Linked DNA regions of Rhodoligotrophos appendicifer. The protein of the gene in region 1 interacts with the protein of each later gene in a pairwise test. Links are inferred from orthologs where the notes say so. Each region holds a gene or a part of one and is shown in the gene's direction. Other genes may lie near its edges. The genes, in order: leuS and ligA.

Region 1 (14,872 bases):
CGCGCGGCGACAAGGTGGCGATCATCTGGGAGGGAGACGATCCCAAGAATTCCCAGCACATCACCTATCGCGAGCTGCATGGCCATGTGTGCAAATTCGCCAATGTCCTGAAGAATAACGGGGTCAAGCGCGGCGATCGGGTCACGATCTATCTGCCGATGATCCCCGAAGCGGCCTATGCGATGCTGGCCTGCGCGCGCATCGGTGCGGTCCACTCCGTGGTCTTTGGCGGCTTCTCGCCGGATTCGCTGGCCGGCCGCATTCAAGACGCGAAGTCGAGTTTCATCATCACCGCCGACGAAGGCCTGCGCGGCGGCAAGAAGGTGCCGCTGAAGGCGAACACCGACAAGGCTCTGCAGCGGACCCAGGGAAGCGAGACGGTGCTGGTCGTGCGCCATACCGGCGGGCCGGTGGAGTGGCATGGCGGCCGTGACCTCTGGTATCACGAGGAGGTGGCGAAGGCCTCGGCCGACTGTCCGCCCGAGGAGATGAGCGCAGAGGATCCGCTGTTCATCCTCTATACCTCGGGATCGACGGGAAGCCCCAAGGGGGTGCTGCACACCTCCGGCGGCTATCTCGTCTATACCTCGATGACCCATCACTACGTCTTCGACTATCATGAGGACGACATCTACTGGTGCACGGCGGACGTGGGCTGGGTGACCGGCCACAGCTACATCCTCTATGGACCGCTGGCCAATGGCGCCACGACGCTCATGTTCGAGGGCGTGCCGAATTATCCCGACGCCTCGCGCTTCTGGCAGGTGATCGACAAGCACAAGGTCAATATCTTCTACACCGCGCCCACCGCCATCCGCGCGCTGATGGGTGCCGGCGACGACTTCGTGAAGAAGACCAGCCGCTCGAGCTTGCGGCTTCTCGGCAGCGTCGGCGAACCGATCAACCCCGAGGCCTGGGAGTGGTATTACCGGGTGGTGGGCGACAATCGCTGTCCCGTCGTCGATACCTGGTGGCAGACCGAGACCGGCGGCATCCTCATCACGCCGCTGCCTGGCGCGACCGACCTGAAGCCGGGGTCTGCGACCCTGCCCTTCTTCGGCATCGAGCCGGCCATCGTCGACGGCGAAGGCACCATCCTGGACGGCGCGACCCAAGGCAATCTCGTGATCCTCGACTCATGGCCGGGCCAGATGCGCACGGTCTATGGCGATCACGAGCGCTTCGTGCAGACCTATTTCTCGACCTATAAGGGCAAGTATTTCACCGGCGACGGCTGCCGTCGGGACGAGGACGGCTATTACTGGATCACCGGCCGCGTCGACGACGTGCTCAACGTCTCCGGCCATCGCATGGGCACAGCCGAGGTCGAATCCGCCCTCGTAGCCCATCCCAAGGTCTCCGAGGCCGCCGTGGTCGGCTTCCCCCACGACATCAAGGGCCAGGGCATCTACTGCTACGTCACGCTGATGTCGGGCGAGCAGGGCGGCGAGGAGCTGCGGGCGGAACTCCGGCAATGGGTGCGCACCGAAATCGGCGCCATCGCCTCACCCGACATGATCCAGTTCGCACCGGGATTGCCGAAGACCCGGTCCGGCAAGATCATGCGCCGCATCCTCCGCAAGATCGCCGAGGACGATTTCAGCAATCTGGGAGACACTTCCACGCTGGCCGACCCCGCGGTGGTGGACGACCTCGTGAACAACAGGGCGAACAAGAAGAAGGCGGGGTGAGCCTTTCCTTACCTCTCCCCTTGTGGGAGAGGTCGACCGCACAGTTCATTTGCCAGCAAACTAAACGTCAATGGGTTGTTGACAACCAAGACTCGCTAAACGCGTAAATTATTCATAAAATACAACTACAGCGATTCGCTGACGCGGTGCCGGGGCGGCAACCCCAACACCGCGAGCTTAGATCCGCAATCAAACTTGCGGCAGGACCAGGATAGACCCCTAGTCACGCAGATTTACCTTAGGGGAAGCAGAATCCTTCGTCCAGCCCAAGCGTTGTCGCGGCAGCCCTTTGGAAAGGATTGAAGTTGACACAAACAGCTCAAATCTCCTGCATCAACAAACAGGATAGATATAATCCCTACGAGCGAATTACCCATGTAGGGGGTGCTACGCCCAAGCAGTGGAAGATCACGCAACCTCAAGCAATTGGCCTGATAGAAAGCGGCGAATGGCGTTTTTTTGTAAGCGCGGGAGGCAAAAGCGTATGGGTTATAGTTGCACTCAGTCCTTACGGTAACAAGTATCTCAAGACAGAACCCGATCGGGATGAGCCGAACAACCTGCTAAGTCTTCCTGAATGTCCTTAGCGATCAACCGGTGGAGCAATTCCCCCGGGATCCCTGTGCTGTCCGGGATCCCGGCTCTGCGCTTCGCTTCGGCCGGGATGACCGACTGGGTGGGGAGAGGGCCGTTACCCCCGCAGCCGCTCGTTCTCAGGGTCGAAGGGTGACTCGGGGATGATCGTCGTCTTGTGGCGCCGTCCCAGGATCTCGATTTCGAACTCGGTGCCCAGCGCCGCCATCTCCGGCGGCACCATGGCGAGCGCCAGGGATTTCCCCAGGCGCCAGCCATAGCCGCCGGACGTGGCGCGGCCCACCAGCCTGCCATCGCGATAGATCGCCTCGGACCCCCGGGCATCGGCATCGGTGACGCCGTGGACCTCCATGGTGACGAACTGGTTCTTGAACCCTTCCGCCTGCCACTTCGTCAATGCGTCGCGGCCGATGAAGTCGGCCTTGTTGAGGTTCACGAACTTCTCGAGGCCGGATTCGATGGCCGAATATTCGATCGACAACTCGCGCGGGATCAACCGGTAGGACTTCTCCAGCCGCAGGCTGTCCATGGCGCGGATGCCGAAGGGCTTGATGTCGAATTCGGCGCCTGCTTCCATCACGGTGTCGAAGATGGTGTTCTGCATCTCGATCGGGTGATGCAGCTCCCAGCCGAGCTCGCCGACGAAATTCACCCGGATCGCCAGTGCCGAGGCGATGCCGACATTGATGAACTGGCCGGACAGCCAGGGAAATTTGGGGCTGGAGAGATCCGCATCCGTGACCTTCGCGAGCACGTCGCGCGAGCGCGGACCGGCGAGCACCAGCACGCCATATTGCGTCGTCACCTTCGACAGGCGCACGCTGCCGTCGGTGGGCAGGTTCTTCTGCAGATAGTCGAAGTCGTGGCGCTCGAAGGCGCCGGCCGAGACCAGATAGAAGCTTTGCGGCCCAGCCCGGAAGATCGTGAATTCCGACCGCACCCCGCCATTCTTCGACAGCATGTGGGTGAGGGCGATGCGGCCGATCTTCTTCGGAATGCGATTGGCGACGAGATAATCGAGCCAGGCTTCCGCGCCGGGCCCCGAGACCTCGAACTTGGCGAAGGCGGACATGTCCAGCAGGCCCACCTTTTCATGCACATGGCGCGCTTCGCGGCCGACATGCTCGAAATAGTTGGAGCGGCGGAAGGCATATTTCTCCCGCACCGGCTCGCCCGGCTTCACCGGGGCATGGTTCTCATGGAGCAGCGTGTCGGGCTGGTCGAGTTCGGCCGCGCTCAGAGCCAAGCCCTTCGGTGCAAACCAGTTGGGACGCTCCCAGCCATAGACCGAGCCGAAGACGGCGCCGAGGTCCTTCATCCGGTCGTAGCAGGGAGTGCGCTTCAGGGGCCGGGCGGCGGCGCGTTCCTCGTCGGGGTAATGGACGGTGAACACATTTGCATAGGCCTCCTCATTCTTGGTCTTGAGGTAGCCACGGGTGGCATAGGGCCCGAAGCGGCGGGGATCGACGCCCATCATGTCGATGGTGGGCTCGCCATCGACGATCCACTCCGCCAGCTGCCAGCCGGCGCCGCCGGCCGCGGTTACGCCGAAGGAATGGCCCTCGTTCAGCCAGAAATTCTTCACGTCCCAGGCCGGGCCGATGATGGGGGAGCCGTCCGGCGTATAGGCGATGGCGCCGTTATAGACCCTCTTGATGCCGACTTCGCCGAAGGCCGGCACCCGGGTGATGGCGGTCTCGATATAGGGCTCGAGCCGCTCGAGATCCTCCTGGAACAGCTCGAATTCGGAGTCCTCGCTCGGCCCGTCCACATAGCAGGCGGGTGCGCCGACCTCATAAGGACCGAGCAGTAGACCGCCATTCTCCTCGCGCATGTACCAGGAACTGTCGGATTCGCGGAGAACCCCCATTTCGGGCAAGCCGGCCTTCTGGCGCGCCACGATCTCGGGATGCGGCTCGGTGACGATGTACTGGTGCTCCACAGGGATCACCGGCACGTCGACGCCCACCATCGCGCCGGTCTTCCGGGCGAAGTTGCCGCTGGCGGACACCACATGCTCGGCTGCGATGTCGCCCTTGTCGGTCTTCACCAGCCAGGTGCCATCCTTCTGCTGCTCGATGCCGGTGACGGTGGTGTTGCGGTAGATCTCGGCGCCCCGCGAGCGCGCGCCCTTGGCCAGCGCCTGCGTCAGGTCGGCGGGCTGGATGTAGCCGTCATCCGGGTGCTGGATCGCGCCGATCAGGGTGTCGGTGTTCACCAGCGGCCAGATCTCCTTGACCTGGGCAGGGGTGAGGACATTGACGGTGATGCCGAGGGTCTTGGCGATGCCGGCATAATACATGAACTCGTCCCAGCGATCCTTGGTCCGGGCGAGCCGAATGTTGGAGACCTGGCGGAAGCCTACATGCTGGCCCGTTTCCTCCTCCAGGGTCTTGTAGAGCTTGACCGAGTATTTGTGGATCTGGCCCACCGAGTAGCTCATGTTGAACAGCGGGAGCAGGCCGGCGGCATGCCAGGTCGATCCGGAGGTGAGCTCCTTGCGCTCGACAAGCACGACGTCGGACCAGCCTTTCTTGGCCAGATGGTAGAGCGTGGACACGCCGACCACACCGCCGCCGATGACCACCACGCGCGCTTGGCTCTTCATGAATGACTGCCCTGTCTTGAGTTCCCTCGATCGATCCGCAGCATAGGGAACGTGCCATCCCAGGCACAAGGCTGAGCGACGGAGAGCACGCGGATTGCGACATGGGTCGCCTTAGGACCCCGCGGCGGTGTGTGGGGAAATCCTATCTACCCAGCGTAACTCCTACTCCCGAAAATCGCACTTCCCACCCTGACGTGGGTCGCCCCGAATGCTACTGCGACCTCGAAATCACTGCTCATGCCCATGCTGAGGCCAGGGAGGCCGTTGCGTCTGGCGATCTTGTCCAGCAGGGCGAAGTGGAGCGACGGCTCCTCGTCGACCGGGGGAATGCACATGAGGCCCTCGATCGTCAGCCCGAATTCCTGTCGGCACTGGGTCACGAAGGCATCGGTCGCCTCGGGCAGGATACCGGCTTTCTGCGGCTCGCCGCCCGTGTTCACCTCGATGAAGAGTTTAGGCGCGCGGCCCTGCTTGGCGATCTCCTTGGCCAGCTCCCCCGCCAGCTTCGGGCGGTCGAGGGTGTGGATGGCGTCGAACAGGGCGACGGCCTCCTTCACCTTGTTCGTCTGCAGGGGACCGATGAGATGCACTTCGACGCCCGGGAACGCGTCGTGCAGGGCCGGCCATTTGCCCTTGGCCTCCTGCACCCGGTTTTCGCCGAAGGCCCTCTGGCCGGCCTCCAGCACGGGTCGAATGTCGGGGGCATCGAAGGTCTTGGAGACAGCGATCAGCGTGATCTCGTCGCGGCTCCGACCCGCCTGCCTGGCGGCCGTGTCGATCCGGGTGAGGACATCGGCGAGGCCGGGGTGACTGATATGGCCGGAAAGCAGTGTCATGATGGTCCTTCTTGCGTGGCGCCCTAGCTAAAGCCGACCTTGCGACGCCAATCAAGTGCGTGTAAGTCCAGCACCCACGCCGCCTTTCCGGTTGAGGCGGACGGCCCGAGACAAGGCATCCCCGATGGAGCGCTACAATCCGCGCGACAGCGAGCCCCGCTGGCGCCAGAAATGGGACGATCACCGCAGCTTCGAGGCTGCGGAAATTTCGGACAAGCCGAAATACTACGTGCTCGAGATGTTTCCGTATCCCTCGGGCAAGATCCACATGGGGCATGTGCGCAACTACACCATGGGCGACGTCACCGCCCGCTACATGCGCGCCCAGGGCTATAATGTGCTGCACCCCATGGGCTGGGACGCCTTCGGCATGCCGGCCGAGAATGCCGCCATCGAGCGGGGCATCCATCCGGCAAAATGGACCTACGAAAACATCGACACGATGCGCGGGCAGCTGAAGCTGATGGGGCTGTCGCTGGACTGGTCGCGGGAGCTCGCAACCTGCGATCCGAAATATTACCGCCACGAGCAGGCGATGTTCATCGACTTCATGGAAGCGGGACTCGTCGAGCGCAAAGTCTCCATGGTGAACTGGGACCCGGTCGACCACACCGTCCTCGCCAATGAGCAGGTCATCGACGGGAAGGGCTGGCGCTCGGGAGCGGCCGTCGAAAAGCGCGAACTGGCGCAGTGGTTCTTCAAGATCACCGATTATGCCCAGGAGCTCCTGGACGCCCTCGACACCTTGGAGCGGTGGCCCGAGAAGGTGCGCCTCATGCAGCGCAACTGGATCGGGCGCTCGGAAGGCATGCGCTTCTCCTTCGACCTGGAGCGCGAGGACGGGACACCGCTCAACGAGCAGCTGACCGTCTATACCACACGCCACGACACGATCTTCGGGGCCAGCTTCTGTGCGCTGGCGGCCGATCACGAGCTGACGAAGAAGCTTTCACAGGGCTCCAACGAGATCGCCTCCTTCCGGGCAGAGGTCGCGGCGCTCGGCACCAGCGAAGAGGTCATCGAGCGCGCCGAGAAGAAGGGCGTGTTCCTGGGGCTCTATGCGCGCCATCCGTTCCGGAAGGGCGTCCGTCTGCCCGTCTATGCCGCCAATTTCGTGCTCATGGGCTATGGCGAGGGCGCCATCTTCGGCTGCCCCGCCCATGATCAGCGCGATCTGGACTTCGCCCGCAAATATGGCCTGGACGTCATCCCGGTGGTGGCGCCGCGCGATGTCGATCCCGCAACCTTCACCATCGGCGACGAGGCCTTCCTCGACACCGAGGGCGATTCCGTCGTGCTGATCAATTCCGACTTCCTCAACGGCATGAGCGTTGCCGAAGCCAAGGCCGAAGTGGCGCGCCGCATGGAGGAGATGGGCATCGGCAGCCGCATGGTGAATTTCCGCCTGCGGGATTGGGGCGTATCGCGCCAGCGCTATTGGGGATGTCCGGTTCCCGTCATCCATTGTCCAAGCTGCGGCATCGTGCCCGTGCCCAAGCAGGATCTGCCGGTCGTGCTGCCCGAGGACGTGAGTTTCGACAAGCCGGGCAATCCGCTGGATCATCACCCGACCTGGAAGCATGTGAGCTGCCCGACCTGCGGCGGCAAGGCCACGCGCGAGACCGACACGTTCGACACCTTCGTCGACAGTTCCTGGTACTTCGCCCGTTTCGTGTCGCCGCATGCCGATCTGCCGGTGTCGGAGGAGGCCGCCAAATACTGGATGCCCGTCGATCAGTATATCGGCGGTGTCGAGCACGCGATCCTGCATCTGCTCTATTCGCGCTTCTATGTCCGCGCCATGACCAAGACCGGGCACATGCATCTCGAGGAGCCCTTTGCCGGCCTCTTCACCCAGGGCATGGTCACGCACGAGACCTACAAGGACCAGGCTGGCCGCTGGCTCTTCCCGGAGGAGGTGGTGAAATCGGAGACGGGCGCCGTGCATATCAAGACCGGTGAACCGGTCACCGTCGGCTCGATCGAATCCATGTCCAAGTCGAAGCGCAACGTGGTCGATCCCGTATCGATCATCGAGGAGTTCGGCGCCGATACGGCGCGCTGGTTCATGCTCTCCGACACGCCGCCCGAGCGGGACATGGAATGGACGGAGGCCGGCGTCGAGGGCTCCTTCCGTTTCGTTCAGCGCTTCTGGCGTCTGGTGAGCGAGATCGTCGAGGCAACCACCGCTCAAGGAGCCGTTCCCGACAGCTTCGGGGCGCCGGCCACCGACATCCGCCGGGCGGCCCACAAGGCCCTGCAGGCCGTGGCGCAGGATATCGAGGGCCTCCGTTTCAATCGTGCCATTGCGCGCATTTACGAGTTGGTGAACAGCCTGCAGCCTATGGTGCGCGCGGAGGGGCTCGCCCCCGACACGGCCTGGGCCTTGCGGGAGGCGGCAGACATCCTGTGTCAGATCGCCAATCCGATGATGCCGCATCTCACGGAGGAGTGCTGGCAGCTTCTGGGGCATGAGACCATGCTTGCCGAGACGCAATGGACAAAGCCCGAGCCGTCCCTCATCGTCGACGATACGGTAACCATTGCAGTCCAGGTTAATGGGAAGCGTCGCGACGATCTGACAATTCCACGGGGGGCTCCGAAGGATCAGATTGAAGCGGCGGCCCTTAACCTGGATAATGTCCGGCGGGCAATCGGAGAGTTGGCGGTTCGGAAGGTCATTGTCGTGCCCGACAGGATCGTCAACGTCGTAGCGGGCTAGCACGAAGGGGATAGCTCTTGGGGAATAGCTGGCGAGCGGGGCTCGTGGCGATGGTCGGCATAGCCGCACTCGGTGTGTCCGGCTGCGGCTTCAAGCCGATGTATGCGACCCAGGCCGACGGCTCTTCCGTGGCGCTGACATTGGCGGGCATCGGGATTCCGGAGAAGCAGAGCCGTGTCGGGCAACTCGTCCGCAATGCCCTGCTCGAAAAGATCGCTCCGGTGGGCCAGGGCCAGAACGAGCGGTATCGCCTCGATTTCAGCGTGGCCCAGGACGAGTTCGACGTCTCGATCGAAAAGAATACCGATGTGAACCGGCGCGCCTATACCTTGAAGTCAAGCTATGCGCTGATCGACCTCGGCTCCGGCGCCCAGATCCTCGAGGGACAGACCTTCTCGCGCGTCTCCTATGATCGCGTTCAATCCGAATTTGCCAACCTGCAGGCGCTGCGCAATGCGCAGCAGCGGGCGGCGCACGAGGTGGCCGACAACATCCAGATCCGGCTCGGCGCCTTCTTCTCGCAAGGCAGTTAAGCCCCGAAGCAGCCGTTACAGAAGCGTCACAAGACGATGAGGTGGTTCGGCAGTTCGTCGCGATCGCCGGCTTCCGGGGGAAAGCTTGCAGCCAGCACCGTACCGCATTCGTCGATGGCGGCGGTTATGGCATCCGCGAGGTTGCCGCTGCCGATGCGGATCGTCAGGCGCCTGACGATTTCCTGCCAGGTCCCCACCGCCACCTTGGAAGAGATCCCCTCGTCGGCGAGCACTTCTGCATGGCGCTCGGTGAGGGAGATGAACAGCAGCACGCCGGTGCGGCCGCTCGTCGTATGAAGGTTGCGGGCCAGAAACTGCTCCGCGGCACGCTGATGGGCGCGCAGGGCCTGAAGCCGCCGCGGGATCAGATGCGGTCGGATGAAGGACAGCTCAAACAGCAGCGCCAGCACCAGGAACGTCGCGAGCTGCAGGGTGTAGATGTCGACCAGGCCGAGGGTGGTCAGGTAGATCAGAGGCAGGGGTGCGACCAGGGCGATCAGACTTGCCCAGAGGATCGGCACATGGACATAGTCGTCGCTCTGATGCGCCAGGACGATGACGATCTCACCGCTGGTGCGCTTTTCGGCCGCGGTGATCGCCGCATTGATGCGCGCCATGTCACCTGCGGCGAGCATTACCAGCGGCCGGAGGCGCCGCCGCCGCCGAAACTTCCGCCACCACCCGAAAAGCCGCCGCTGGAGCCGCCGAAGCCACCGGAGGACGACCCGAAGCCGCCGGTCCCCCAGCGGGCGCCACGACGGCCTCCCGGCCTACCGCGCGACGACATCAGGATGATGAAGACCACGAACAGGATGAAGATCAGCGGGAGGATGTCCTCTTCGCTGAAGCTGCGATCGTCTTGAACGGCCTGCGGCCGAACCTCCAGGGCCTCGCCGCTCACCACCTTGGTGATGTCGTCGATGGCGGCCTCGACCCCGGCCGCGAAATTGCCGGCTCGGAAGTTGGGGATGATCGCATTCTCGATGATCACGCGAGACGTCGCATCGGTCAGCACGGGTTCGAGCCCGTAGCCCACCTCGATGGCGACATTGTTCTGGGAGGGTATGATCAGGAGCAGGATGCCGTTGTTCTTGTCCTTCTGACCCAGCTGCCAGAAGCGACCCAGCTGATAGCCGTAGTCGCGAATTTCGTAGCCCTGGAGATCCCGCAGGATCGCGACGACAAGCTGGACGCCCGTCTTCTGTTCAAGCGCCGCGAGCTTGGCTGTGACCGCTGCCGTTGCCGGGGCATCGAGCATGGCCGTCTGGTCGACCACCCGACCGGTGAGAGCCGGGAAGCTCGGGGCGGCATAACAGAGGCCGAACCAGAAGGTCGCGGCCACGATGGACATGACGAAATAGACGAAGGAGCGCCAGAAGGGGAGGCGATGGGCAGGGGCGATTTCGCCGATGTCGGACATGACAGCGACCTCAGTTGAACTGGACTTTGGGAGCTTGCTGCTGCTCCGCCGGAATGTCGAACGTCGCCATGGGCTTTGCGTCGGAGTAGAAGACCGCGGCCCACCACCGTCCGGGAATGGTCCGGAGCTCCGTATTGTATTTCCGCACCGCTTCGATGTAGTCGCGGCGGGCGATGGCGATGCGGTTCTCCGTGCCTTCGAGCTGCGACTGGAGCGCCAGGAAATTCTGGTTCGACTTCAGGTCGGGATAGGCCTCGACGACCGCGAGCAGCCTGGACAGGGCGCTGCTCAATGCCGCCTGATTGTCCTGGAACTGCTTCATCAGCTCAGGATTGCTCAGCGCCTCGGGCGGAAGAGTGATTTGTGTCGCCTTGGCGCGGGCCTCGACGACGGAGGTCAGGACGTCCTTCTCCTGCGCCGCATAACCCTTCACCGTCTCCACGAGGTTGGGCACGAGGTCGGCGCGGCGCTGATATTGGTTCAACACCTCGCTCCAGGCCGCCTTCGCCTGCTCCTCATAGGTGGGGATGGTGTTGATGCCGCAGCCGGACAACAAAAGGCCGAGCACTGCGACCATTGCCAGCCCGAAGCCCTGTACGATCCTCGACATTCTCGTTTCCTCGGAAATCGCCGCGAGCTGTACAGGATTTGTTTACCTAAAGGTAGGATCGGCCCGTGGGCCGATTTGCTTTTTGCCGCAAGTGTGGCCTTCGCGTTGCGCCCGTCATAAATTCATCCGGGAGGACAAATACATTGGCGCTTCGGTGACGTTGGTCTAGACGACCCACCGAAGCTTCGTTTCCCTGTCCTGCGTTACGGATCCGGCACATGATCAACGCCTATATGACCACGGCCACGGGCACTTTGACGCGAGTAAGCTGGAATCCGGGCGACCCCCTCCCCGACACCGTGATCTGGGTCGATCTCCTCAGTCCGACGGCCGAGGAGGAGCGTTGTGTCGAGGTCGCCCTCAAGGTGGAACTCCCGACCCATGAGGAGATGTCGGAAATCGAGGCGTCGAGCCGGCTGTACCAGGAAGACAATGCCTATTTCCTGACGGCTGCGGTCCTGTCCAAGGCCGATACCGATACGCCTGGTCTCGACCCCGTGACCTTCATCCTGGTCGGTCATCGTCTGGTGACGATCCGCTATTCGGATCCACTTCCCTTTCGCAATTTCGCGATGATGTGTCAGCGGCAGGGCTTCTCCAATATCAGCGGCGAAGGCATCCTGGCGGGATTGCTGGATGCCATCTCTGACCGGCTGGCGGATCTGCTCGAGGCGACCCAGCGCAATCTCGACAAGGTCGCCCATGAGATCTTCTCGCCCCGCAATGCCGGCAAGACCCACCGCGGGATCGATTACGAGGACATTTTACGCCGGGTTGGCACGAGCCAGGTGCTGGTCAGCCGCGTGCGCGAGAGCTTGTTGACGTTGACACGGCTGAGCGCCTTCCTGATCCGGCCGGCCGAACAGAAGGCCGACAAGGCCCTCGCGCGCAACTTCAAGACCGTCGCCCGCGACGTTCTCGCCCTGTCGGATCACGCGCTGTTTCTCACCAGCAACATCAACTTCCTGCTGGATGCCACTTTGGGGATGATCAACATCGAGCAGACCGGGATCATCAAAATCTTCTCAGTGGCCGCGGTCGTCTTCCTGCCCCCAACCCTCATCGCCTCCATCTACGGTATGAATTTCTCCGTCATGCCGGAGCTGGAATGGCAGTTCGGCTATCCCTTCGCCATTGGCCTCATGATCCTCACCGCGATCATGCCGTATTTCTACTTCAAGCATAAAGGCTGGCTGTAGGGCGCCCTATCGCGCCAGGGTCCGATATTCCGGGTTTGGCCGCATGTCGATTGCGGCGGCCATGCGGTTCGACATGTTGAAGAAACTGGCGGTGGCCGCGATGTCCCAGATATCCCGGTCACTGAAGCCGCCGTCCCTGAGACCCTGCCGGTCCGCTTCCTCGATCTCGTCGGGCCGTTCCGTCAGCTTCACGGCAAAATCCAGCATGGCCTTGCGCCGCGGGTCCAGATCTGCTGCCCGATAGTTCATCACGAGCATTTCGCCAAGGGCAGGATCGTTCGACAGCTGCCGTACCGCAGCCCCATGTGCCGAGAGGCAATAGTAGCAATGATTGGAGGAGCTCACGACAACGGCAATCATTTCCCGCTCGAGCTTCGTGAGCCCTGAGGCGCCCAGCATCAGGTCGTTATACATATCGGCAAAGGCCTGGAGCTTCGCGGGGCTGAAGCTATAGGCTCGCAGCACGTTCGGGACAAAGCCGAGCTTCTCCTCGCATTTGGCGAGATACGCCTCCAAGCGGTCCCCAAGAGGCTCCTCGCGGGGAATGTCGAGCGCCATAGCGCCGGTCTCTCTCACCGTCATGACGGTCCTTTCACGTGACTATCTATCTCCGGCCGACAGTGGCAGCGAGCGAGGTGGAGATCAATCTCGTGGATGGCAGTATATTTTTTGCGCAGGCATGAGGTGTACTGGTCAATTTTTAGGCAGAACCCGCAGGTTGTCGGGATGCCAGCTGCTCGACTCATCTGTTAAGCGGTTGATTCCCCAGGCTTATAGATTTTGTCTTCAATGTGGCACGAAGGTTGATTCCCTCACTACGGTCGTAGCAAGCGCATCGGGGTATCCGTTCCGTCGAAACGGTGCGCAAAGGGGAAGTTCAAACAGCCATGCAACCATTCAAGAAGACAACGGCGGCTCTAGCCACCATCGCACTCAGCCTCGGGATGGCAGTGATCCCGGTCTTCGCGCAGGACGCGACTACGGCCACGCCTCCTCCCACGATAGACACCGGCAACACCGCTTGGATGCTCGTCTCGACCGTCATCGTGCTGATGATGACGATTCCGGGACTCGCGCTGTTCTATGGCGGACTGGTGCGCAAAAAGAACATCCTCTCGACGCTCATGCAGAGCTTCGCGGCGGCCTGTCTTATCTCGATCCTTTGGATGGTGGTGGGCTATTCCCTCGCCTTCACCGATGGCGGCAGCCTGAACGCCTATGTCGGCGGCTTCAGCAAGTTCTTCCTGGCGGGCGTGGAGAAGGCCTCGCTCAGCGGCACGATTCCGGAAACAGTCTTCATGACCTTCCAGATGACCTTCGCGATCATCACGCCTGCGCTGATCTGCGGCGCCTTCGCCGACCGCATGAAGTTCTCGGCACTGCTATGGTTCCTGGGCATCTGGCTGATCGTCGTCTATGCGCCGATCTGCCATTGGGTCTGGGGCGGCGGCTTCCTCATGGGTGACGGCGTTCTCGACTTCGCCGGCGGCACGGTCGTCCACATCAACTCCGGTGTTGCAGCCCTGGTGGCCTGCCTCGTCCTCGGCAAGCGCGTCGGTTATCCCAGCGAGCCGATGATCCCGCATAATCTGGTGCTCAGCGTCATCGGCGCCTCCTTGCTGTGGGTCGGCTGGTTCGGCTTCAATGCGGGCTCGGCCGTCGCGGCCAACGAGACCGCCGGCATCGCCATGGCCAACACCCAGATCGCGGCAGCTGCCGCCGGGCTGGCCTGGATGTTCGCGGAATGGATGTTCCACAAGCGTCCGAGCGTGCTCGGCATCATCTCGGGCGCGGTGGCCGGTCTTGTGGCCATCACACCTGCTTGCGGCTTTGTCGGCTTCGGCGGAGCCCTGGTGATCGGCCTGGTCGCCGGTGCCGCATGCTTCTGGGCCGCCACGGTGCTCAAGCCGATGCTCGGCTATGACGACTCCCTCGACGTTTTCGGCATCCATGGTGTCGGCGGCATCGTCGGCGCAATCCTGACCGGTGTCTTCGCCGTCGAGGCCATCGGCGGCACGGCCGGTGCCCTCGAAGGGAATGTGGGCCAGATCGGCACGCAGCTCTACGGCATTGCCGCCACCGTCATCTGGTGCGCCGTGGCGACGTTCGTGATCCTCAAGGTCATCGACCTGGTGATCGGCTTGCGTGTCAGCCGCGAAGTGGAAGTCGAAGGTCTCGACCTGAACCTCCACGGCGAAGTGGTGCCGTAAGTCGCCCACGAAACTGCGTCAGGCGAAGATGTCTCCAGCCATCAGCGCCTGATCCCCTCTGGGGAAACCCCGGGATTGGTTCCCCTTCCAATCCCGGGGTTTGCTTTGACGACAGGGGAAATCACTTGCCAAAAAGAGACCAGATCCGTCCTGCCATCGGCCTTGTTTAACCGCTTCTTAACCACGTTCGCTCCATGGTCAGGTTGACGGCAATGGCAGCACGGATCCTCCGATTTTCTTTCGAAGAGAGCCGTATCGCCGGGTAAGCTCCTCGCGACAGGGTGTAATCGGCGTGACCCATGCGTGCCTTTCCGAGCTGCAGTTGCAAATGCAGGTGAGGCGGGATGGCGCGGACTAGGGTACTCGACACAGATGATTCTCCCGTACCGGCCCGGCTGAAGCGGTTCATGCGGAACCGACTCTCGGAGCTGGCCGGCATGACGCTGCTC
Region 2 (14,740 bases), on another replicon or contig:
GCGCCCGAGGCAGGCCCGGATCTTCCTGTCGCGGGGCAGGCGCTTTGCCGGTTTGGTTAACCGACAGGGTTAAGGACCCACTGACAAATTGCACCAAATTATGCGTCCGGTAAGTCAGCGTTAACGATTTATTATCGAGTTGGTAACAAATGTAGTCGGGAGGCTCAAAGAAAGCGGACGCCATCCATGACCATTAGCTTGACAGTTCCCAATCTCGCCGAATTGAAGCCGCGCATCACCGTCTGTGGCGTAGGGGGCGCCGGCGGGAACGCCGTCAACAATATGATTCAATCCAAGTTGGAAGGCGTGGAATTCGTCGTCGCCAACACGGATGCCCAGGCCCTCTCCCAGAGCGTGGCACAGCGCCGGGTTCAGATGGGCACGGCCCTGACGCAGGGGCTCGGCGCCGGGTCCCAGCCGCAGATCGGTGGGGCGGCGGCTGAAGAGGCCTTGCCCGAAATCCTCGATCATCTGGCAGGAGCGCATATGTGCTTCATCACCGCCGGCATGGGCGGCGGAACCGGAACCGGGGCGGCCCCTGTAATTGCACGCGCGGCGAAGGAGCAGGGCATCCTCACCGTTGGTGTGGTCACCAAGCCGTTCCAGTTTGAAGGCCAGCGGCGCATGCTCACCGCCGAGCGCGGCATTGAGGCGCTGTCGAAGCATGTCGATACGCTGATCGTCATTCCGAACCAGAACCTCTTCCGGATCGCCAACGAGAAGACGACCTTCGCCGCGGCTTTCGCCATGGCTGATCAGGTCCTCTATTCCGGCGTGGCCTCGATCACCGAATTGATGACCAAGGAAGGCCTCATCAACCTGGATTTCGCCGACGTCCGTGCAGTGATGAGCGAAATGGGCAAGGCCATGATGGGCACCGGCGAGGCGGCCGGCGAGAAGCGCGCCATCGAAGCTGCCGAGGCGGCGATCGCCAACCCGCTGCTGGACGATGTCAGCATGCGGGGTGCCCGCGGTCTCCTGATCTCCATAACCGGCGGTCATGATCTGACCCTCTACGAGGTTGATGAAGCCGCGACCCGCATTCGCGAGGAGGTCGATCCCGAGGCGAATATCATCCTGGGTGCGACCTTCGACGAGTCCCTCGAAGGCATCATGCGCGTCTCGGTCGTCGCGACCGGCATCACGGATCCGTCGGCGACCGCCAGCGAGCCGCACTACGACGACGATTACGGCCACCACGCTCCGGAACGCACGACATATGGCTATATGCCTGCGCCGGCCACGGTCGTGCGTGAACCGGCCCCCGTCGTGGCTCCCGCACCCGTGGCTCAGCAGCAGATGCCGTTCCGCAGCGAGCCGATGCACCAGGAGCCGCAAGGCCGCGAGGACGATGAAGCAGCATACGCCGCCCTGCAGCGTGATGCGGCGATCCGCTCCATGCATGAAGCTCAAGCCGAGCAATCGGCTGAGGAAGAGGAGTATCTGGCCGAGGAGGAGCAGGTTTACGCCCCGGCTCCTCAGGCGCCCGCTGCGCCTCAGCATGCATTTCGTGCAGCCCTGCCGCAAAATCCGGCGCCGCGCCTGCCCTCGATCGATGAATTTCCGCCCATCGCTCAGCGCCACTACGCCCAGCGCAACGCTAATATCGAAGATTTGACGGCCCATGCCCAGAAGAAGCGCAAGAGCCTCTTCGAGCGGCTTGCAAGCGTCGGTCTCGGCCGTCGCGACGAAGACGAATCACAGCCGGTGAAATCCGAGCCGGCCATGTCGGCGCGTCGCGAACCGGCCCGTCAGCCGGCGCCGAGTGAGCGCATGGGCGGGGTTCAGCCATCAGCGGCAGAAGGCCAGGCGCACACCGATCTGGACGATGACCAACTGGAAATTCCGGCCTTTCTCCGCCGTCAGGCGAACTGAGTAACGCAGGCAGCGGGAATACGTGAAAGCCCGGTGGACAAACTTCCGCCGGGTTTCCCGTCTCTAAGCGTTGATGGCTTATTCGATCCAGGCGTTGCCGGGGGTTACCGCGATCGGATATAGCTGGCGCGAGATGGGAGGCGTGCTGAGGCACGGTGGGAACACTCCCGACGGAGTTTCAATGACGCAAGATCTGAAGGACGGGACTGCGCAGAATGCGCGCGCGGGGATAGGCGGGCGAAGTCTGCGCGCAGTGATGTTGGGCATTTCAGGGGCGCTGATCCTGTCCGGGTGCAGCACGGTCTCCGGACTGTGGGGAGACGATTCAGGTTCGGCCACGCCGATGCCGGCATCCGGCAATGCTCTGGCGCCGGATGGCGCCGATCAGGTCGTGGACGATGCCGAGCCGGTCGCCGATCTCTACAATAAGGGCCTCGACTTTATGAAGAGTGGCTCTTACGCAAAGGCCACCAAGCAATTCGAGGAAGTCGAGCGCCAGCATCCCTATTCCAGCTGGGCCACCCGCGCGACCCTCATGAGCGCCTATGCCGATTATCAGCGCAACGCCTATGCCGATGCCATCTTGGCGGCTCAGCGCTTCATCACGCTGCATCCCGGCCACAAGGACGCAGCCTATGCCTATTACCTGATCGCGCTCTGCTATTACGAGCAGATTGCCGATGTGAAGCGCGATCAGTCGGCGACCGAAAAGGCCCTGGCGGCCATGGACGAGATCAGCCGCCGCTTCCCGAACACGGCCTATGCCAAGGATGCCCAGGCCAAGGCTCTCCTCGCCCGCGACCACTTGGCGGGCAAGGAGATGGAGGTCGGGCGCTATTACCTGACGCAGCACGCCTATGTGGCGGCGATCAATCGCTTCGAGAAGGTGATCAAGGCCTACCAGACGACGTCCCACACGCCGGAGGCGCTCTATCGTCTGGTCGAGGCCTATCTTGCCCTCGGCATTTCCAGCGAGGCGCAGACCGCCGCAGCCGTTCTCAGCCACAACTTCCCGGGCAGCCCCTGGTATCAGGATGCCTACGCCCTGTTGCGGCAGGATGGGCTCGAGCCGCAGGAGAACAAGGCCTCCTGGATCAGCCAGGCCATCAGTTCCGTCAATCCCTGGGGCGGCTGAGCGCGGTTCGGCAAAAGCGCGACACATCTCATTTTGGTATGTGTGGGTGCTCGCTCCCGGACCAATGGATGGGCTATATAGGCCCCATGCTGACGGCTCTCTCCATTCGTGACATTGTTCTGATCGACCGGTTGGACATCATCCTTGCCGAAGGGTTGACTGTGTTCACGGGCGAGACGGGCGCCGGCAAGTCGATCCTGTTGGACAGTTTGGGCCTCGCCTTGGGCGGCCGCGGCGATGCGGCCTTGGTGCGCAAGGGCGCCGACAAGGCGGTGGTCACGGCGCAGTTCGACCTCGACCCCTCCCACGCGGCCTTTGCGCTTCTGGAGGAAAACGGCATCGATGCCGATGGCGAATTGGTCATCCGCCGCATCCAGACCCTGGACGGGCGCAGCCGTGCGACCATTAACGATCAGCCCGCCTCCATCAACCTCCTGCGCCAGCTGGGCGGCCTCATCGCCGAGATTCACGGCCAGCATGACGATCGCGCGCTCGTTGAAGCGGCCAATCATCGCAAATTGCTGGACGCCTATGGTGGGCTTGAGGCGAGCGCAGGCGAAGTGCGCTTGGCCTGGCAGGCCTGGCGCAGCGCTCATGAGGCTCTGGAGGAGCACCGCCGCAAGCTCGCCAAGGCGCAGGCGGAGCGGGACTATCTGGAGCATGCCGCCGAAGAGTTGCGGCGGCTGGGGCCAGAGCCGGACGAGGAGGACGATCTCGCCGACCGCCGTGCCCTGATGATGAATGCCGAGCACTTTGCGGGGGCGCTGGAGGAGGCCGAGCAGGCCTTGTCCGGCGACGGCACCTTGATTGCTGCCCTGAACGCCGCCCTGCGCCGACTTGAAAGGCGGCAGGCCGAGGCGGGCGGCAGGCTTGATGCGGTTGTGGCGGCCCTCGACCGGGTGGTGGTCGAGATCGGCGAAGCCGACATGGCGGTGGCCGAGGCCAAGCGCAGCTTCGACTATGATCCCAACGAGCTTGAGCGGATCGAGGAACGTCTCTTTGCGCTGCGTGCGGCGGGTCGCAAGCATCGCGTACCCGTCACCCAGCTGGGCTCGCTCCTTGCGACAATCGAACAGAATCTCTCGGATCTCCAGGCCGGCGAGGGCCATCTGGGCGCGTTGAGCCAGTCCGCGAGCCAGGCTGAAGCGCGCTTTTTCGATCTCGCCCGCGCGCTGAGCGATGCGCGACGAGCCGTCGCCGCCGATCTCGATGCCGAAGTCATGGCGGAGCTTTCACCCCTGAAGCTGGAGCGGGCCCGATTTCTCACCGATGTGGCCTGTCGGCCGGATGCACCCGGACTGCATGGCCTGGATCGGGTGGAGTTCAAGGTGGCAGCCAATCCGGGCTCCGATCCGGCGCCCTTGATGAAGGTGGCCTCCGGCGGCGAGCTGGCCCGCTTCATGCTGGCCTTGAAGGTGGTGCTGGCGGCGCGGGCGAGTGCGCCGACCCTGATCTTCGACGAGATCGACACAGGTGTGGGCGGTGCGGTGGCTGACGCGATCGGTCAGCGTTTGGCGCGCATGGCCTCGCGGCTGCAGGTGCTGGCGGTAACCCATTCTCCCCAGGTCGCAGCCTTTGCCGATGCCCATATGCTGGTCGCTAAGAGCGATGAGGGCGAGGCAGCCGGCCCGCGGGTGATCACGCGCATATCATCGCTTGATCCCGCCATGCGCCGGGAGGAGATCGCCCGCATGCTGTCCGGCGCCCGGGTGACGGATGAGGCCCGTGCCCAGGCGCAACAATTGCTGACGCGAGCGGAATGACAGGACGGGGAAGCGTGATGGAGATCCCGGTGGACGAGTTGACGGAGGCGCAGGCGCGTGCGGAGCTGGCCCGGCTCGCCGAAACGATTGCCCATCATGACGCTCTTTACTTCAGTCAGGATGCCCCGGAGATCTCGGACGCCGACTATGATGCGCTTCGCCTGCGCAATGCTGCCATCGAGGCGAAGTTTCCAGGCCTTGTAAGGCCCGATAGTCCGAGCCGGCGCGTGGGGGTGAAGCCCGTCGGTGCATTTGGCACGGTCAAACACGCCGTTCCCATGCTGTCTCTCTCCAACGCCTTTTCCGATGAGGACGTCACGGATTTCGTCGCTCGGGTGCGGCGCTTCTTGAGGCTGGGCGAGGAGACGTCCCTGGACTTTACCGCCGAGCCGAAGATCGATGGCCTTTCCATCTCTCTGCGGTATGAGCACGGCGCCCTGGTCATGGCCGCGACTCGGGGCGATGGCTATGAGGGTGAGAACGTCACCGCCAATGTCCGCACCATCGATGACGTCCCCGACCGTCTTCGCGGTGCCGGCGTGCCCGAGATCTTCGAGGTCCGCGGCGAGATCTACATGACCCATGACGACTTCCAGGCCCTCAACGTCGCTCAGGAGGTCGCGGGCGCGAAGATCTTCGCCAATCCGCGCAACGCCGCCGCAGGATCCCTACGTCAGCTCGATTCCACCATCACGGCGGCCCGGCCCCTGAAGTTCTTTGCCTATGCCTGGGGGGAGGTTTCCAAGGACGGGCTCCCCGCCGACACGCAATGGGGCGTCTATGAGGCGTTCCGGAAATGGGGGCTGCCCACCAATCCCCTGATGAAGCTCTGCGCCAGTGTGGACGAGATGATCGCCGTCTATCACAGCATCGGTGAGGGCAGGGCGGGTCTCGGCTACGACATTGACGGCGTCGTCTACAAGGTGAACGATCTCGCGCTGCAGGAGCGCTTGGGCTTCGTCTCCCGCTCGCCGCGATGGGCGACGGCCCACAAGTTTCCCGCCCAGCAGGCGATGACGCAGCTCAAGGACATCGAGATCCAGGTCGGCCGGACCGGCGCTCTGACCCCTGTCGCGAAGCTGCAACCCATCACTGTCGGCGGCGTGGTCGTCGCCAATGCCACCCTCCACAATGAGGACGAGATCGCCCGCAAGGACATTCGCATTGGCGACACCGTCATCGTCCAGCGGGCCGGCGATGTGATCCCGCAGATCGTCTCCGTGGTCGCAGACAAGCGCCCGCCTGAGGCAGTCCCCTATGTTTTCCCGGAGATCTGCCCCGTCTGCGGCAGCCATGCGGTGCGCGAGATCAATCCCAAGACCGGCAGGCCTGATGCCGCCAGGCGCTGCACCGGCGGCCTCATCTGCCCTGCCCAGGCGATCGAGCGGCTGAAGCATTTCGTCTCACGCAACGCCTTCGACATTGAAGGCCTCGGCGACAAGCAGATCACTGCCTTCTATCACGACGGGCTGATCACCCGGGCCCCCGACATCTTCACCTTGGCGAAGCGGGATGCCCGGTCGCTGAAGAAGCTCAAGGATCGCGAGGGTTGGGGAGCGACTTCGGCGCAAAAGCTCTTCGATGCGATCGATCTTCGCCGTCGGATCGCACTGGACCGCTTCATCTTCGCCCTTGGCATCCGTCACGTGGGGGAGACGACCGCCAGGGTGCTGGCCCGCTCCTATGGATCGGTCGAGCAGTTTCTCGCCGCCATGCGGGCGCTCGGTGCCGATGCGGCCGGCGAGGCCTTCGCGGATCTTGATGCGATCGAGGGCATCGGTCCGACCGTCGCCCAGGCGATCGCCGAATTCTTCGCCGAGGGTCATAACTGGGAGGTGATCGACGCGCTGCTGGAGGAGCTTTCGGTTCAGCCCCTGGAGCGGGTGGCGGCAACCTCTCCGGTGGCCGGCAAGACCATCGTCTTCACCGGTGGCCTCGAGCGCATGTCACGCGACGAGGCCAAGGCCATGGCCGAGCGTCTCGGAGCCAAATCCTCGGGTTCAGTTTCCGCCAAGACCGATCTCGTGGTCGCTGGCCCTGGCGCCGGCTCCAAGCTGAAAAAGGCCGCCGAGCTGGGCATCGAGGTCATCGATGAGAACGCCTGGTTCGACCTGATCGGCGAGAAGTGACGCGGCGCCTTCCTCGATGGGAAATGCGCTGACCCCGAGATTATTTCGGCAACCTTCCTGATCTGTCAAAAAGAATGCAACTTTTTCGGGTATCATTGAGAAATGCATCACCGGATAGTTTCAGGCTTTGGAGTGCCGACATTGATCAGTTTGCGCATGGTTTGGGCCGCAGTGGCGGCATCATTTTTGATGGTCCAGGCACCCGCTTATGGAGGAAGCACCTTGGACCGGGTCACCGCCAGCAAGGTGCTGAGGATTTCGACGGACCCTTCCTATCCTCCGCAATCCTTTATGGACGCCGACAATCAGATGGTCGGCTTCGACATCGACGTGGCCCGCGCCATCGCCACGGAGCTCGATGCCACCTTGGAGATCGTCACTCCGGCTTGGGAGATCGTGGTCAGTGGACGCTGGAACGGTCGCTGGGATCTGTCCGTCGGCTCGATGACCCCCACCCAGGAGCGCAGTCAGGCGCTGAGCTTCCCCGCGGTCTATTATTACGTACCGGCGGCCTTCGCCGTACATGAGCGGTCGCGGGTGAAGGCTCCCGCTGAATTGACGGGGCGGACCTTCGGTGTCTGCGGCGAATGCACCTACGAGGCCTATCTTCGCGGGACGCTGACGCTTCCCGAGGCAACGGCTCCACTCTCTCCAGGAATACAGCCCGGCGAGATTCGCACCTATGAGACGGACCTGAATGCCCTGGATGACTTGAAGCTGGGGGACGGTGTGCGAATCAATGCCGTTCTGTCGTCGCTTCCCACCATCAACAACGCAATCGAGAAGGGCTATCCGTTGCGGGTGGTGGGTCCGCCGGTCTTCTACGAGCCCCTAGCCGTCGCGGCCGAGCCGGGTGACGCCGAATTCGACGCCCGCGTAGCGGCGATTATCGCCAAGCTGAAGGCAGACGGCGTCCTCTCCGCCCTCTCCCAGAAATGGTATGGCATGGATCTGACCCGGAAGGAGTGACGCCAGCGATAGTCCTTGAGGCTGGCGGCCCGGCACGTCATAAGCGGCTGTCATGCATGTATTTACAATCTACGATCTCGCTCTGGATCAGGCAGATCATCTGGGCGACGAAATCACCTGGAGCGAGCTGGCGCCCGTCTCCGTCACTCTCGTCGAGAACGATGAGCGCGAGGGCGACTGGCGCGTAGAGGCCCACTTTGCCGAGCGTCCCTCGGATCAGGACTTGGCAACGGTGGCGGGAGACCGGCGCTGGGATCTTGTGCCCCTGGTGCAGCGCGACTGGGTGCGCGAATCTCTCAAGGGGTTGAAGCCGGTGCGGGCAGGCAGATTTTACCTGCATGGCGCCCATGATCGCGACAGCGTGCCCCTGACGAGCTTTGCAATCGAGATCGAAGCCGGACTGGCCTTCGGGACCGGCCATCACGGCACCACGCGTGGATGCCTGATCGCCCTCACCGACATCTTGAAGCGCGGTGTCCCGTGGCCGGTCTTGGACGTCGGCTGCGGCACCGGGGTCCTCGCCATCGCTTACGCTCTTGCCGCGCGGCGCTCGGTCATTGCCAGCGACATCGATCCGGTGGCGGTTGACCAGACCCGGACCAATGCCCGCAAAAACAAAACGGGCCCGCAAGTGCGGGCCCGTTTAGCATCCGGGATTGATCATCCACTCATCCGTCAGTCTGCACCTTACCAGCTGATCATGGCCAATATTCTGGCACGACCGCTGGAGGTCCTGGCCCCAGCCTTGAGCACCCTTCTAGACCCCCGAGGGTCCATCATCCTCTCCGGCTTGACCACCGGCCAGGAGCGTCGCGTATCTGCCGCCTATCGTCTGCAGGGCTTGGTGCCCGTGCGCAGGATCAGGCTGGACGGTTGGTCGACGCTGGTGCTCCAGTCCCAAACGACAGCTTAGCGCTGGTTGTTGGGGCCCCAGACCATGCGGCGGATCTCGCCACGGTTCAGGCCGATATCGAGCAGCAGGCGGTCGTCCAGCTGATCGAGCTCACGCTCGGCGCGGGACAGTTCCACATAGCGCTTCACCCGGCTTGAAACCCGGCTCAGAAATCCAGGAACGGCGCGATCGGCGCTGCCGGAACGGACCGTCTGGCCCTTATCGAAAGTTGCGACACTCATTTTTCGTCTCCATCATGCAATCGAGTGTCCCCCTCCGCAAACCCAAGGGTCTGCAGACAAAAAGGCTTTGAAAGCCAGTGTCTTGGAGAGAGTTGCGGTCATCACCGCGTCTCGTCTGCCGCCTATATAGGCCCGGCGACCCTCGCTTCGCCAGATCGAGGTTTGCATCGCAGCAATGCGTATAGCGCATGTCTTGTTAAGAGGCTGTTAAGGTTCCGAACCCTCTTTCGGATACGCTCGAAACCGAGGTCGGAAAACGACGCTTCACTGCCTGCAAAAGACGCAGATGCGTTCGTTGTCTCGAAACAAGCCTGCCTAACTTCCGCCATCAAAACGAATGCTGAAGCCGTTTTTTTTAACGAGTCCAAGGAGAGATCGCGGAGTGTTCGCCCTGCAAACTATTTAACCACTTTCCTGCCGATGGTCGCAAAGGCATCAGTTCTGCCGATACTCGGCAGGGATGTGGATCGTCATTGTGCTGCCTTGGGTACCCCGTTATGAGCGGGTGACAATCACATATTTGGAGGCAGCATTGCGATTTGCACATGGCAATTGCATGACAGTGCTTGGCGCCCCCTAATCGCAGATATCCGGCGGCGATCCGATTGCATCCGCCGCTCAGCCTCGCTAAGCGAAGGGGATCACGCCGGAGGGATCCATGTACCAGAGCTTTGTCGATGTCAGCGATCACAGCAAAAGTGGCGAAAGAATTGCTGCACTGCGAAGAGAATTGGCAATTCATGGGCTTCACGGCTTCATCGTGCCGCGATCGGATGAGCATCAGGGAGAATATGTCGCCGACTATGCGGAGCGCTTGCGGTGGCTGACGGGCTTCTCAGGGTCGGCGGGCATGGCAATCATCCTGGTCGATCAGGCCGTGATCTTCGTGGATGGGCGCTACACGATCCAGGTGCGCGAGCAGGTCGATCTGAGTGTCGTCGAACCGAAGCACCTGATCGACGAGCCCCCGTCCGAATGGCTCCGCAGGACCCTGCGACCGGGACAGCGCCTGGGTTACGATCCCTGGCTCCTGACGGTCGAGCAGGCGGAACGATTTGCGAAGGCGTGTATCGACGCCGGCGCCGAGCTTGTGCCATGCGACAATCTCGTCGATGCGATTTGGCAGGATCAGCCGTCGCGTCCCGCAGCGCCGGTGGTCACCCATCCGACCCAGCTCGCGGGCCGATCGGTGGCCGACAAGCGCCAAGAGCTGCTTGAGACCCTGCAGGCCAAGCAGGCCGGAGCCGTCATCCTCACCCAGCCCGATTCCATTGCTTGGATGTTGAACATACGCGGCAGTGATGTGGCCCACACGCCTGTGGCTCTTGCCTTCGCCATCCTGCCGGCGGAGGGCCTTCCGCAATTATTCCTCGATTCTGCCAAGATCGATGCGGCCACCGCCTCTGAATTAGGTGCGGATGTGGAGCTTCATTCGGCGGCCGATTTCGAGCCCGCGCTCCGGCGGCTCGGGGGCGACAAGGTGCGCGTCATGATCGATCCCGCTTGGACGGCGGTGAAGATCCGTGACCTGCTTCGTGAGAGCGGCGCCGAGATCGTTGCCGATCGTGATCCCTGCATCTTGCCCAAGGCGCGCAAGAACCCGGTGGAGCTGGAGGGAGCCCGTGCCGCCCACCGCCGAGACGGTGCGGCCATGGCGAATTTTCTTCATTGGTTTGATCAGACCGCGCCTCAAGCCGGCCTCGACGAAATTGCCGCCGCCGAAGCGCTGGAGGGGTTCCGGGCCGCGACCGGCGAGTTGAGGGAGATCAGCTTCGAATCGATTTCCGCTGCCGGCCCCCACGCTGCCATCCCCCATTACCGGGTCGGCATCAGCTCCAATCGTCCGATCCGGCCGGGCGAGATCTACCTCATCGATTCCGGTGCTCAATATCTCGACGGCACTACCGACATCACCCGCACCCTCATTGTCGGCGAGCCGACGGCGGAGATGCGCGATCGCTTCACGCGCGTCCTGAAGGGCATGATCGCGATCTCGGTCGCCCGCTTTCCCGAACGCACCACCGGCGCCCAGCTCGACAGTTTCGCGCGCGCCGCGCTCTGGCAGGCGGGACTCGATTTCGACCACGGCACCGGCCATGGAGTCGGCAGCTATTTATCGGTCCATGAAGGTCCGGCGCGGATCTCCAAGGCCGGCACGGTGGGCCTCGAGACGGGGATGATCCTCTCCAACGAGCCCGGCTATTACAAACAGGGAGACTATGGCATCCGCATCGAAAACCTGGTGATCGTCTCCCCCGCCGAACCGGTCCCCGGAGGCGACCGGCCGATGCATAGGTTCGAGACGTTGACGCTTGCCCCCATCGATCGGCGTCTCATCGATCCATCTTTGCTGAGCGAGGCCGAGCTTGCCTGGCTCAATGCCTATCACGCCCGGGTCGACGCGGAGATCGGTCCCCGCCTCGACAATGAGCAGCGGCGATGGCTGGCCGCCGCCACGGCTCCCATCACCCGAGAATAGCCCGCATCAGGAGAATCGCCGCGGCACCCACCACCAGCGTGCCGAGCAGCGGCAGCCGGAAGGCGGCCAGCGCCGTGATCGCCCCGGCAATGGTTTCCGCCGGACCGGTCAGGAACAGCACCGGCGTGATGACGGCCGTGAGGACGGCCACGGGCAGGGCCTCGAGGCCCGCCTGCACCCGCGGTGTCAGGGTCACGAACCGCAGCACCAGCATGCCGGCGACACGGGTCGCATAAGTCGCCAGCGCCATCACCAGAATGGCGAACAGGGTGGTGGAATCGACGCTCATGCCTCCTGCTCCCTGTGCGACCGGAAGGTTAGGGCTCCGGCTGCGGTGCCGGCGAGACCGCCGATGACGATATACCAGGGGCCGTCGATCAGCTCATGGGCGACTGCGGCAAACAATCCGCTGATGGCGATGACGATGCCCGTCTTCGGTCCCTTCCAGAACCCGATGACGAGGCCGAGGAACAGTGCTGTGAAAATGAAATCGAGCCCATACCGCTCCGGCGGTCCGAGCCGCGCACCGAGGATTGTCCCCGCCACTGTGCCCGCCGTCCAGGTCACGATGAGCGAGACGGCGATGCCCATATAGTAGGCGGGGTACAGCGGGCGCTCGGACGCGCGCTTCTCCGACAGGGCCCAGACCTCGTCCGTCAGGAAGAACAGATTGAACCAGCGTTCCGCCCGCCCGAAATGCTTGAACTGCAACACCAGGGACACGCCCATGATGGCGTGACGAAGATTGACCGTGAGGGCGGTCAGCCCCAGCAGCGCCCATGGTGCCGGGTCCGTCCAGATGCCGATGGCCACGAACTGTGCAGCACCGGCAAACACCAGGGCGCTCATCAGCCCGGCTTCCAGCGTGCTCAGGCCTTTACCCGCCGCCAAGGCTCCGAAGAGGAGGCCGATGGGCACGGCGGCCGCGGCGATGGGCAATGCGCTGATCACCCCCTGGAAAAATTCGCGGATGGTGGACGGCGGCGGAGTCTCTGGCATGGAAGCACCGGTGATGGCGACACAAGGATCCTTGTGGTGCCTCGCTTACCCCAACCACCCCAAACCCCGCCAGCGGGATTTCAGGCGCGCTCCACGAAGCTCGACAGGACCCGTTTCTCGCCCCCCTCGTCGAAGTCGATGGTGAGCTTGTTGCCGTCCACGCCGGCCACCGTGCCCTCACCGAACTTTGCATGGAGCACGCGCTCGCCGCGCGCAAAGGAGGGCGCATCGCCGCCGTCGCGCGCGATCAGTTCGCCCTCGATGAAATGCGGCACGCTTCGGACGGACTCGCCCTTGTCATAGGCCTGCCGGGCGCGCTTCCACCCGGGTGTCCCATAGTCGGTCTGATAAGGATTCATCGTGTCGAAGCGGCTCTCGCCGAAGGCCCAGCCGCGTCCATAGGAACTGTAATTGGACGAAGACTGCTCGACCTCCACATCCTCCTCCGGCAGCTCGTCGACGAATCGCGACGGCATGGCGCTCTGCCACAGCGCGTGGATCCGCCGGTTCTGGGCAAAGGAGATGTGGCAGGATTTGCGCGCCCGCGTGATGCCCACATAGGCCAGCCGGCGTTCCTCCTCGAGCCCCGCGCGTCCGCTCTCGTCCAGAGATCGCTGATGCGGGAACAGACCTTCCTCCCAGCCCGGCAGGAACACGCTGTCGAATTCGAGCCCCTTGGCCGAATGCAGCGTCATGATGCTGACCTTGTCGTCGCCAGCTTGGTTCTCCACGTCCATCACCAGGGAGATATGCTCGAGGAACCCGCCCATGCTTTCGAAGTCATTCATGGAGCGGACGAGTTCCTTTAGATTCTCAAGTCGCCCTGGCGCTTCCGGAGTGCGATCGTTCTGCCACATCTCGGTATAGCCCGACTCGTCCAGCACCATTTCCGCCAGATCCGTATGGGGCACGCCCTCGAGCAGCGAGCGCCAGCGCCGGAAGCTGGCCGTGAGCTGTCGGAGGGCATTTCGGGCTTTCGCCGGCAGCTCGTCGGTGACGGCGATCGCCTCGGCGGCCCGGAACAGGGAGATCCCCTCGGCCCGGGCCAGCGCATGCACCTTCTTCACGCTTGCATCCCCGATGCCGCGCTTGGGTACATTGATGATGCGCTCGAAGGCGAGGTCGTTATCGGGTTGCGCGGTGATCTTGAGATAGGCGAGCGCGTCCCGGATTTCCTGGCGCTCGTAGAATCGCGGACCGCCGATCACGCGATAGGGAAGGCCCAAGGTGATGAAGCGGTCTTCGAATTCGCGCATCTGGAACGAGGCCCTGACCAGGATGGCGATCTCGTTATAGAGCTGTCCCCGGCCATGCGCGGTTTCGATGGTCTCGCCGATGGTGCGTGCTTCCTCCTCCGCATCCCAGTGGCCGCGGACGACGACCTTGTCTCCCGTCGCCAGATCGGTATGCAGCGTCTTGCCCAACCGTCCCTCATTATGGGCGATCAGCCCTGAGGCCGCGGCCAGGATATGCGGGGTCGAGCGATAATTCCGCTCCAGCCGAATGACCTTCGCACCGGGGAAATCCTTCTCGAACCTCAGAATGTTGTCGACCTCCGCACCACGCCAGCCATAGATCGATTGGTCGTCGTCGCCGACGCAGCAGATATTGTGATGGCCCTGGGCCAGCAGCCGCAGCCACAGATATTGCGCGACATTGGTGTCCTGGTACTCGTCCACCAGCATGTATTTGAACTTGCGCTGATAGATCTGCAGAACCTCCGGATTGTCCTGGAACAGCCGCAGCGGCTGCAACAGCAGATCGCCGAAGTCGCAGGCGTTCAACAGCTTCATCCGGGCCTGATAGGCCTCGTAAAGCTCTGCGCCGCGGCCATTTGCATAGGCATGCGCCTCTCCCGCCGGGACCTGGGAGGGAATGACCCCCCGGTTCTTCCAGCTGTCGATGAGGCTGGCAAGATGCCGCGCCGGCCATCTCTTTTCATCGATATCGGCAAGCGCGATCACCTGCTTGAGCAGCCGGATCTGGTCATCCGTGTCGAGGATGGAGAAATCCGAGCGCAAGCCGGCGAGTTCCGCGTGCCGCCGCAGGATCTTGACCCCGATCGAATGGAAGGTCCCGAGCCATTGCATGCCCTCGACCACGCCGCCGATCAGCATGCCGATGCGCTCCTTCATCTCGCGCGCGGCCTTGTTGGTGAAAGTGACGGCGAGGATCTGGCCGGGAAACGCACGCCCCGTGGCGAGCACATGCGCGAGCCGAGTGGTCAGCACCCGCGTCTTGCCGGTGCCCGCTCCCG

What was found.
Region 2: the proteins of leuS (region 1) and ligA interact in binary tests that used the Escherichia coli proteins (3 or more experiments, as listed by UniProt). The link is inferred for Rhodoligotrophos appendicifer from one-to-one orthologs.

Annotation. Positions count from the first base shown.
Region 1 is NZ_VHKL01000001.1:639,068-653,939, reverse strand. The notes cover bases 5,522-8,652. They hold leuS (leucine--tRNA ligase), read left to right. Parts: upstream 5,522-5,853; coding sequence 5,854-8,451; downstream 8,452-8,652. Other genes in these bases: FKM97_RS03050 (hypothetical protein), read left to right, coding at 8,469-8,652; FKM97_RS03060 (YggS family pyridoxal phosphate-dependent enzyme), read right to left, coding at 5,522-5,729. Outside these bases: acs (acetate--CoA ligase), read left to right, coding at 1-1,691; FKM97_RS03070 (DUF3892 domain-containing protein), read left to right, coding at 1,991-2,278; FKM97_RS03065 (GcvT family protein), read right to left, coding at 2,383-4,893; more of FKM97_RS03060, read right to left, coding at 5,040-5,521; more of FKM97_RS03050, read left to right, coding at 8,653-8,984; FKM97_RS03045 (TPM domain-containing protein), read right to left, coding at 9,011-9,601; FKM97_RS03040 (TPM domain-containing protein), read right to left, coding at 9,619-10,404; FKM97_RS03035 (LemA family protein), read right to left, coding at 10,415-11,014; FKM97_RS03030 (magnesium transporter CorA family protein), read left to right, coding at 11,233-12,213; FKM97_RS03025 (peroxidase-related enzyme), read right to left, coding at 12,220-12,771; FKM97_RS03020 (ammonium transporter), read left to right, coding at 13,101-14,423; FKM97_RS03015 (DNA translocase FtsK), read left to right, coding at 14,831-14,872.
Region 2 is NZ_VHKL01000005.1:322,220-336,959, forward strand. What follows is about bases 4,337-7,335. They hold ligA (NAD-dependent DNA ligase LigA), read left to right. Parts: upstream 4,337-4,769; coding sequence 4,770-6,902; downstream 6,903-7,335. Other genes in these bases: recN (DNA repair protein RecN), read left to right, coding at 4,337-4,773; FKM97_RS13415 (transporter substrate-binding domain-containing protein), read left to right, coding at 7,044-7,335. Also shown: cell division protein FtsZ, read left to right, coding at 187-1,875; FKM97_RS13400 (outer membrane protein assembly factor BamD), read left to right, coding at 2,057-3,010; more of recN, read left to right, coding at 3,097-4,336; more of FKM97_RS13415, read left to right, coding at 7,336-7,871; FKM97_RS13420 (50S ribosomal protein L11 methyltransferase), read left to right, coding at 7,924-8,784; FKM97_RS13425 (YjiS-like domain-containing protein), read right to left, coding at 8,781-9,005; FKM97_RS13430 (aminopeptidase P family protein), read left to right, coding at 9,664-11,484; FKM97_RS13435 (AzlD family protein), read right to left, coding at 11,471-11,773; FKM97_RS13440 (AzlC family ABC transporter permease), read right to left, coding at 11,770-12,483; FKM97_RS13445 (ATP-dependent helicase), read right to left, coding at 12,564-14,740. UniProt on the Escherichia coli protein: DNA ligase that catalyzes the formation of phosphodiester linkages between 5'-phosphoryl and 3'-hydroxyl groups in double-stranded DNA using NAD as a coenzyme and as the energy source for the reaction.